2 regions of the Herbaspirillum sp. C9C3 genome follow, and region 1 is predicted to be linked to the other one. Evidence: predicted binding sites of a transcription regulator. Region 1 holds the regulator's gene; the other holds the start of a gene.

Region 1 (4,463 bases):
CCTTGCCGGAAAAGCCGCATTGCGGGAACTGTGCAGTGCCCTTCATGAACAGCACCACAGGGTTTTGGGTCACGGTTTCTTTGATCCAGGATTGGACGTCGCTCATGGCTGTGCCTTTAAAAATGGGATTGCCCGACATTATAGGGAAAAGCCGGCAGGCGCGTTGAAATCGGCAGCACGCCATTCGTCCGTCCGAGCCGGCGGGAAATTGCATCAAGGAAATGATTTATACCGTATGCAGTTTCCTCTGGGCAGTAGATGAGGGTGCTGCGCAAGACATTCAAGCAGAGCGGTGAACAATGTTGACTGCCGGGTTTGCCGGGCAGTCGCCCTGCGTAATGATTTATATGTTTTTCACAGGCATCGACAGATGCTGTGGCCCCAATGAAAAAGGGCGCTTGCGCGCCCCTTCCTCGTGAAATCCGGCTGGCTTTCTCAGCAGCCCTGCAGGCTGCGAGGTGGCTTGCCGTTGGTGTCCTGGCTTATGCCGCTCCGGCTACCGCATCCTCGGGCGTGTCGTCCGGCAGGCGCTTGGCAATGGAGTGATGCTCCTGCAACTTGTCCTTGTGCTTGATGACCTGGCGATCGAGCTTGTCGATCAGGGTGTCAATGGCAGCGTAGAGGTCGTGTGCGATGCTTTCCGCATGTAGATCCTTCCCCTTGATGTGGACGTTGATTTCCGCTTTTTGGCGCTTTTCCTTTTCTGTGAGTTTATCTACGCTCAGGATCACGCTGACGTCGATCACGTTGTCGAAATGGCGCTTGATACGCGAGAGCTTGCTTTGCACGTATTCCCGGATGGCGGGGGTCAGTTCGAGGTGGTGTCCACTGATGGTCAGATTCATACAAGACTCCTATCGTGAAGTCACTGGAGGTTCGTGCAATCGATCCTGCTGCAGCTGTACCACGGGCACGGTCTTCGTGTCGGATGGCGTGGGCATCAGTCGGGATGCTTGCCTGAACACAGCAACGGTACTGCAGAAAAACTGAGGAAAAACTCAGAGGGACTTGCGGAGATTGACTGGCGGAATCTTCAACACTTCGCGGTATTTGGCGACTGTGCGTCGCGCGACCACCATGCCTTGTTCTGCCAGCATATCCGCAATCTTGCTATCGGATAATGGGGTCTGCGGGTTTTCGGCTCCTATCAACTGTTTGATCAGCGCCCGTATCGCGGTGGAGGAAGCTTCGCCTCCGGTTTCAGTCGCGACGTGGCTACCGAAGAAGTATTTCAACTCAAACATACCATGCGGAGTGAGCATGTATTTCTGAGTCGTCACGCGAGAGATGGTGCTCTCGTGTAGACCCAGTGTATCAGCAATTTCACGCAGCACAAGGGGGCGCATGGCCACTGCACCATGGGAAAAGAAGTTTCTTTGACGTTCCACAATAGCCTGCGCGACGCGCAAAATCGTATCGAAACGTTGCCGCATGTTCTTGATGAGCCACTTGGCTTCCTGCAACTGCGAGGACAGCGAACCTTCGCCCTTGGCCTGCTTCAAGGCACTGGCGTACATCGCATTGACGCGCAGCTTGGGCATGACCTCATGGTTGAGCATGACCTGCCAGCCGTTCTTTGTCTGCTTGACAATCACGTCCGGCACCACGTAGTCCGAGGCGTCACGCGCGAATTCGGCACCCGGATGCGGACGGCACTGGCGGATCACGGCCTGGGCTTCACGCAGGTCTTCGTCGTCACAATCGAGGGCCTTCTTGATCTTGTTGAAGTCGCGCTGGGCGAACAGCGGCAGGTAATCCTCAACGATCCTCAGCGCCAGCTTGCGCGTGACAAAGGGGATCTTGGGCAGGCGGCGGATCTGCAAGGCCAGGCATTCGCCGGCACTGCGCGCGCCCACGCCGGCCGGGTCCAGGCTCTGCAGCAGCTTGAGCGAAATCGACAGCTCTTCCATGTCGATACCCAGCTCTTCAGGCAGGCGCGCGAGGATGTCCTCCAGCGGTTCTTCCAGATAGCCGCTCTCGTCGAGCGCATCGGTGAGCAGTTCCAGCAGCGCACGATCGCGCAGGGTGCGCGCAGTCACGCGGATCTGTTCCAGCAGGTGTTCGCGCAGGGTCAGTTCATGGGCTTCCAGCTGCGGGCGGGCATCGTCGTCATCGGGTGACTTGCCGCTGCGGGCGACGTCATCGAAGCTCCAGTCGGCATCACCGGTGACACCGGTGTCCGGATTGTTGTCCTGGTACTCGAAGCTGGAATCGCCATCGCTGGCAGCGGGCGTCGCTTCGCCGCTGTTTTCATGAGGGGTGTCGGCCACGCCACTGGAAGGCGAACTGGAGACGGCACCGTCGGCCAGCAGACGCACCGAATTGTCGAGAGCGTCATCGAGACGCTCCAGCAGGGGATTGTCGGAGAGGATCTGTTCCAGTTCCTGGTGCAGTTCCAGCGTCGACAGTTGCAGCAGCCTGATCGACTGCTGCAGTTGCGGCGTCAATGCGAGGTGCTGCGAGGTACGTAACTGGAGCGACTGTTTCATCTGTCTTTCTGAAAGCGGCGTGGCCCGCGGGTTGCTGTGCCTGTCGTTGCGTGATGCCTGGGTGTCGGTGATGCTCGATACGTAGGGCGACTGTGCTGCTTACATGCGGAAGTGCTCGCCCAGATAGACGCGGCGTACCGACTCGTTGGCAATGATCTCTTCCGGATTGCCGCTGGCCAGCACCGTGCCCTGGTTGATGATGTAGGCGCGATCGCAGATGCCCAGCGTCTCGCGCACGTTGTGGTCGGTGATGAGCACGCCGATGCCGCGCTCCTTGAGGAAGCGCACGATACGCTGGATCTCGATCACCGCAATCGGGTCGATACCGGCAAACGGTTCATCGAGCAGCACGAAGCGCGGATCGGTGGCCAGCGCGCGAGCGATCTCGACGCGTCGGCGCTCACCGCCCGACAGTGACAGGGCCTGGCTTTCGCGCAGCTTTTCGATCTGCAGTTCGTGCAGCAGGTTGTTGAGGCGGCCCTCGATTTCATCGCGCGAGAGCGGCTTGCCGTCTTCCTGGCGCAGCTCCAGCACGGCGCGGATGTTGTCTTCCACCGTCAGCTTGCGAAACACCGAGGCTTCCTGCGGCAGGTAGGACAGGCCCATGGTGGCGCGCTTGTGAATGGGCATGCGCGAAATGGGCGCGCCATCCAGGTCGATCTCGCCGCCATCGGAGGGTACCAGCCCCACGATCATGTAGAACGAGGTGGTCTTGCCGGCACCATTGGGGCCGAGCAGGCCGACCACTTCGCCGCTGCGCACTTCCATCGAGACATCGCGCACCACCTGGCGCGCGCCGTAACTTTTCTTCAGGCCGCGAACGACCAGCGAACTGGCTACCATCCTTACTGGTCCTTTCCGTTCTGACGACGCGCTGCCGGCTGGGCCGGTGCTGCGGGCTGGGCGTCCGTGGCCGGCGGCGGGTTCTTGGGCTGGATCACGGCCGTGATGCGGCCCGCGCCCGGCTTGCTCTGGCCGCTGGCAGTGTTGTTGACCGAATAGAATTCGGCGCGGCTGTCATAGGAAATGAATTCGCCGTTGACTTCATCGGTGATGCGGTCGCCGTCCATGCGCTGGATGTGGGCGCGCTGGAACAGCTTGGACACTTCCGTCTGCTCCGAATACTCGATGCGCTCGGCCTGGCCTTCGATCCACAGATTGGGGCCGCCGTCACGCTTCTGGCGGAAGGTTGCCAGCGCACCAGGCGCGGCATACAGCACCGCATTTTCATAACCGTACTGATCGGTCGTCAATACCACGCGGCCGGCCTTGATGATCAGGGTGCCACGTGTCATCACGACGTTGCCGGTGAAGGTCTTCACCTGGCGCACGTCGTCATAGACCATCTGGTCTGCCTCGATGTTGGTGGGCTTGGTGGAGTCCGCCTTCTCGGCGTTGGCCACACCGCACACGGCAGCCAGCATCAGCATCGGCAGTAAGAGTGAGCGTTTCATTGGTTTCCTGTCTGTTCGATTCTTGGCGTTCTTGTCCGGGACTGAACCGGCTTAGCGTTTCTTCGGTGCGGGCTCGTAATAGCCGCGTACATTGCCGAGCAGCTGCACCACCTGCGTCGCATTGTTGGCCACCATGCCCACCCCATTGAGGCGCGTGGTCCCCATGGTCATGGCGACCGGCTTGTCGGTCTTGACGATTTCATCATCGGGTAACAGCAGCAGGTATTGCGAGACCAGGTGCATTTCTTCGCGGCCCTTGTAGGGCGCGCGGATTGCATTGGCATTGCCGTACATGTGGATCTGGGTCTGGTCGTCGGTGACCCGTGCGGTATCCGAATAGAGCTGCATGGGCGCCTGATTCTGGTCCAGGTTGTGCACCACCGGCTTGGTGATCTCGAAGGAGTCATCGCTGGGGAAGTGCACCATCTTGACGCCGGAAACGTCATAGCGCGGCAGGCCGGTCGGACCCATCTTCACGTAGCTGAAGTTTTCCAGATAGTAGTCGGGTTTGCCGCGCGGA
Region 2 (4,463 bases), on a different contig from region 1:
AGACCAGCAGGCCGATGGGCAGCCAGGCCAGCGGCGAGACCGGACGCAGCAGACTGATGATGGGGCCGAACATGCGCGAGAGGAATTCCACCCGGCCGATCGCAAAGCCCAGCGGAATGCCCACCAGCGCCGCCAGCCCGAAGCCCATGCCAACCCGCTGCAGCGAGGCCAGCACGTTCCAGCCTATGCCCTGGTCATTGGGACTGTTGCGGTAGAAGGGATCGGAGAACATCACGCCCGCCTCCTTCAGGGTCACCCATGGCGTGGGGAAACTGGCGGTCTTCAAGGCGATGATCTGCCATACCAGCACCAACAGCGCCATACCCAGGAGCGGCGGCACCACGCGCATGAACAGACCGCCAGCGGCAAGCTTCCTGCGCAGGCTGCGCGTCCTGGCAGGGCCGGCGGCGGGCGCTGTCAGCGCCTGGTTGGCGGGCGCCGTGCGCGCCGGCTCGATGGCGACAACAGATCCGCCATGGCTGTTGCCGGCGGGCTTGGCGTTGTCACCCATGATGCTTTCTGCGACTGCACTCATCGTTTTCCCCTTGCTCGATACACGTCACCGTAATGGCTCCGGCCTGCGGCCACAGCTGCTTACACCTTGATCTTGAAGGACTGCGCGTAGGCCGCCGGATTCTTGCCGTCCCACACGATGCCATCCACCAGTTTCGAACTGCGCATCACCTCCTTGGGCAGCGGTGTCTTGGTCATGGCGGCGGCCTCCTTGTAGAGATCGATCTGGTTCACCGATTTGGCCACGGCCAGGTAATCCGGATCGCTCTTCAACAGGCCCCAGCGGCGATGCTGGGTCATGAACCACATGCCGTCGGAGAGGAAGGGGAAGTTGACCTGGCCTTCTTCATAGAACTTCATGTAGTTGGGATCGTCCCAGGTCTTGCCCAGGCCGTTCTGGTAGCGGCCGAGGATGCGCTGGTCGATCACGTCCTTGCTGGTGTTCACATAGGACTTGTCGGCGATCACTTCGGCCATCTTGTTCTTGTTGACCAGTGAAGCATCGATCCACTTGCTGGCCTCCAGGATGGCAGCCATCATTGCGCGGCAGGTGTTGGGGTATTTCTGTACGAATTCGCGCGAAGTGCCCAGCACCTTCTCCGGATGGTCCTTCCAGATGTCCTGGGTAGTGATGGCGGTGATGCCCACGCCATCGACAATGGCGCGATGCCCCCAGGGTTCGCCCACGCAGAAGCCATCCATGTTGCCCACCCGCATATTGGCCACCATCTGCGGCGGCGGCACGGTGATGACCTTGGCGTCCTTCATCGGATTGATGCCATTGGCGGCCAGCCAGTAATACAGCCACATGGCGTGGGTGCCGGTGGGGAAGGTCTGGGCAAAGGTGTATTCGCGCTTCTCGGTCTGCATGAGCTTGTAGAGCGAGGCGCCATCGACGGCCCCCTTCTCGGCCAGCTTTTTGGACAAGGTGATGGCCTGGCCATTGTGGTTCAGCCCCATCAACACGGCCATGTCCTTCTTCTGTCCGCCGATACCCAGCTGCACACCGTAGATCAGGCCATACAGCACGTGGGCCGCGTCCAGTTCGCCGTTGGTGAGCTTGTCGCGCACGCCGGCCCAGGAGGCTTCCTTGCTGGGGACGATCTTGATGCCGTACTTCTTGTCGAAACCCAGCACCGAGGCCATCACCACCGAGGCGCAATCGGTCAGGGGGATGAAGCCGATTTTGACTTCTTCCTTTTCGGGCTTGTCCGAACCGGCCGCCCAGGCACCGCCCGGCGCCAGGCCCAGCATGCCGCCACCGGCGGCCACTGCGGCACCCTGCACAAGCGTGCGGCGCTTGCCGTTGACTCCGGCGGCTGCCGTGATCGTCTGGCCTTGTGCGCCTTGCTTGCCCGACAGCGGCGCGCCTGCCTTGTCCACCTGACTCCTGGATTCCATAGCACCTTTCCCCTTGCGTTGCGGTTTGATGAAAGCCCAAACAAAAAAGGCGTGTCCCGACATGGATGAGCCATATCGGAAGACGCCTTTGTCCTGGAGGGCAGGACCGCCATTGGCCGCACCCTCACATTGCTTGCGCATTGCTGCGCTTTGTCCGTAGTTCAGCAAAGAGCGTGCCAGAACCGGATCACCGACCGTAAAGCCTTGCCGGCACTGCGATTGCGGGCAGCCTCCAGGCGTGCCAGGGCGGCCGGCAGCAGCTGTCCGGCGCGATCAAATCGGGCGCGGGCCGCACTTCCATTGTGCTTTGCACCAAGTTGGCAGCGCTCGCTGGGGCGCGGTTACCTACCCGCGCTTGCCGGGTTTTCCTACAGCACATTGCGTGGCGCGCTGATCGTGCCGCGGCCGCGCTCCCCCTAAGATGGGTCCAGCTTCACGATTGACCCGGCGCTTGCACCCTGGCGGGCAAGAACGAACTCAATAAGAAAGGAGAACCTCCATGACCCTCGGTACCATCCTGCTCATCGTCCTGATCCTGATCCTGCTGGGCGTGATTCCGGCCTGGCCGCACAGTCGCGGCTGGGGCTATGGTCCCAGCGGTATTGCTGGCACCATCGTCATCATCCTGCTGATCCTGCTACTGCTGGGCAAGATATAAGGCGGGGCGACAGTTGGGCCTGTCCGACTGTCCTGCGCCCCTACCCTCCCCTCCCGCAAGCCTGATACCATCCGGTGGCGGACGGGAAAACGGCGCGGTCGGTGCCTGTCACCGACCGCGCCGTTTGCTTGTGCGCGTCGCCTCGCATTGTGCCGAAGCCAGCTCACGCGATCGGCCCCCTGTCCCGTAACGTGATGAGGCTGACACCAGATGAACAATAAATTGCTCGCTTCCACCCTGCCCGCTTTCCTGGCGGCCCTGACCATGCTCTGCGCCGGTACCACGCACGCCGCTGAAGAAGATGTCAGCCAATCCGATCCGCCACGCTGGTATCAGGAGGACAACAGCCCGCAACAGCGCCTGGACAACCTCAACAAGGAAACCGCTGCCGCCTATGCGCAAGCGAAGAAGGAGTGCCTCAAGCTCAAGGGGAAGGAGGCCGCAGCCTGCCGCCAGCAGGCCGCCGAGGCCAGGAAGCAGGACACGGCGCGCGCCCTGCGCATCTTCAATGATTACAAGGCGGCCCAGCCCGAGACTACCCCGACCAAACCGGCAGCACACTCCCACTCACGCAAGCGCGCTGCCCGATAAGCCGGCCCATGCCCATGAAGCAGATGCGACAACGCCGCCACGGATCACCCAGTGGCGGCGTTGTTGATGTGGCTGCCCCTGTTGTCAGGGCAGCGCCAGCGGATTATTTGCCGACCTGATTGCCGATCACACCGCCCACGGCGGCACCGCCGACGGTCCCGATGGCGCTGCCACCGGTGAGTACGGCGCCACCCACGGCACCGGCACCGGCACCGATGGCGGTGTTCTTGTCCTGCTGGGTCATGCCGCTGCAACCGGTCAGGCCGGCAAAGGCACAGATGGCGACCGAGGTCACTGCCAGTTTCTGCATGGTCTTCATGATGACTCCTTCCTCTTTATCCAATGAGAGAATGCGGCCGCCGCTCAGGTCGACGGGCGCATGATCACGCGCGGCCGCCGAGGCTGCGCATGATCACGATAAACCGGTATGCTGGGTGCGGCCTTGGCGTTGCCGCGTTGCCCATCCCCTGCCTTGCCTTCGGCACGGGTGCCATAGAGCAAGACGGCATTCTGCAGGGATTTGGAGCGCCGGGTCTCGGCCATGTCCATGTAACGGAATTTCTTCTGCCCCAGCGTATGCAGACGCGCCGCATCGATCGGCATGTGACGGTCCATCGTGGAAGCCGACCAGCGCGCAGCGCCGTCAACGGTTTGGGGAGTTTCAGCGAAGGCGTGAGAGGCGAAAGCCGAAGCGGCTGCCAGCATGCAAATACCGACTGTTTTTTTCATGGTCTGCCCTTTCAGGGATCCCTTCTGGCGGTGAGCAAAAATTTCATGCGGCAAACCGTGAACTCTTTGGCAATTCACGGCTCTACCAGCACCATGACCACATGGTCGCGGAAATTGCTGCATCACAAAATCAGCCGTTTCCGATATTGGTGTAGGCGTTTTCCTACAAGCGCTTCCAGCATCCTCTTCCCGACCCGCACGCCCTGCAGGAACATCCGGGTCAGGAGACTCAGTCCTTGGCCGCTTCCTTGGCATCACCATAGGTCTTCTGGACATTGCCCTCGACCTGCTTGGCGGCGCCCTTGAGCTGCTGGCTGGTATTGCCGGTCAGCTCACCGGTCTTCTGCTGCACCTTGCCTGCCGCTTCCTTCAAACTGCCTTTGATCTGGTCCTTGTTCATGATGGCTCCTTTGGATTGTTTGCCTGATGGTCATCCGGCGTCGCACTGGTCGCACTGCCGGCTCCGTCACGTCTTGCGGCCCGTCGGGCGGTGTGTGACGATGAATCCATGGTAACGATGAGCCTTTGGCGGCGACATAAGAGAGTCGCCCTTTCGCGCGTAGGAAAAAAC

Evidence for each region. The regulator sigma-54, encoded in region 1, starts transcription at its own class of promoters, with help from an activator protein. The targets are predictions, from matches to a motif close to TGGCANGNAANCTGCTTT.
Region 2: HNO82_RS21455 (CmpA/NrtA family ABC transporter substrate-binding protein) is a predicted target of sigma-54. The motif match lies at 2,076-2,093, and genes of this name have one in related genera.

What each region holds. Positions count from the first base shown of each region.
Region 1 is NZ_JABFMQ010000017.1:79,545-84,007, reverse strand. It holds gene grxD (Grx4 family monothiol glutaredoxin) at 1-106, opposite strand, end outside; gene hpf (ribosome hibernation-promoting factor, HPF/YfiA family) at 483-845, opposite strand; gene HNO82_RS16030 (RNA polymerase factor sigma-54) at 999-2,489, opposite strand; gene lptB (LPS export ABC transporter ATP-binding protein) at 2,589-3,332, opposite strand; gene lptA (lipopolysaccharide transport periplasmic protein LptA) at 3,335-3,943, opposite strand; gene lptC (LPS export ABC transporter periplasmic protein LptC) at 3,995-4,463, opposite strand, start outside.
Region 2 is NZ_JABFMQ010000042.1:8,218-12,680, reverse strand. It holds gene ntrB (nitrate ABC transporter permease) at 1-535, opposite strand, end outside; gene HNO82_RS21455 (CmpA/NrtA family ABC transporter substrate-binding protein) at 595-1,914, opposite strand; gene HNO82_RS21450 (DUF3309 family protein) at 2,414-2,572, shown strand; gene HNO82_RS21445 (hypothetical protein) at 2,783-3,163, shown strand; gene HNO82_RS21440 (YMGG-like glycine zipper-containing protein) at 3,267-3,482, opposite strand; gene HNO82_RS21435 (hypothetical protein) at 3,527-3,946, opposite strand; gene HNO82_RS21430 (CsbD family protein) at 4,122-4,292, opposite strand.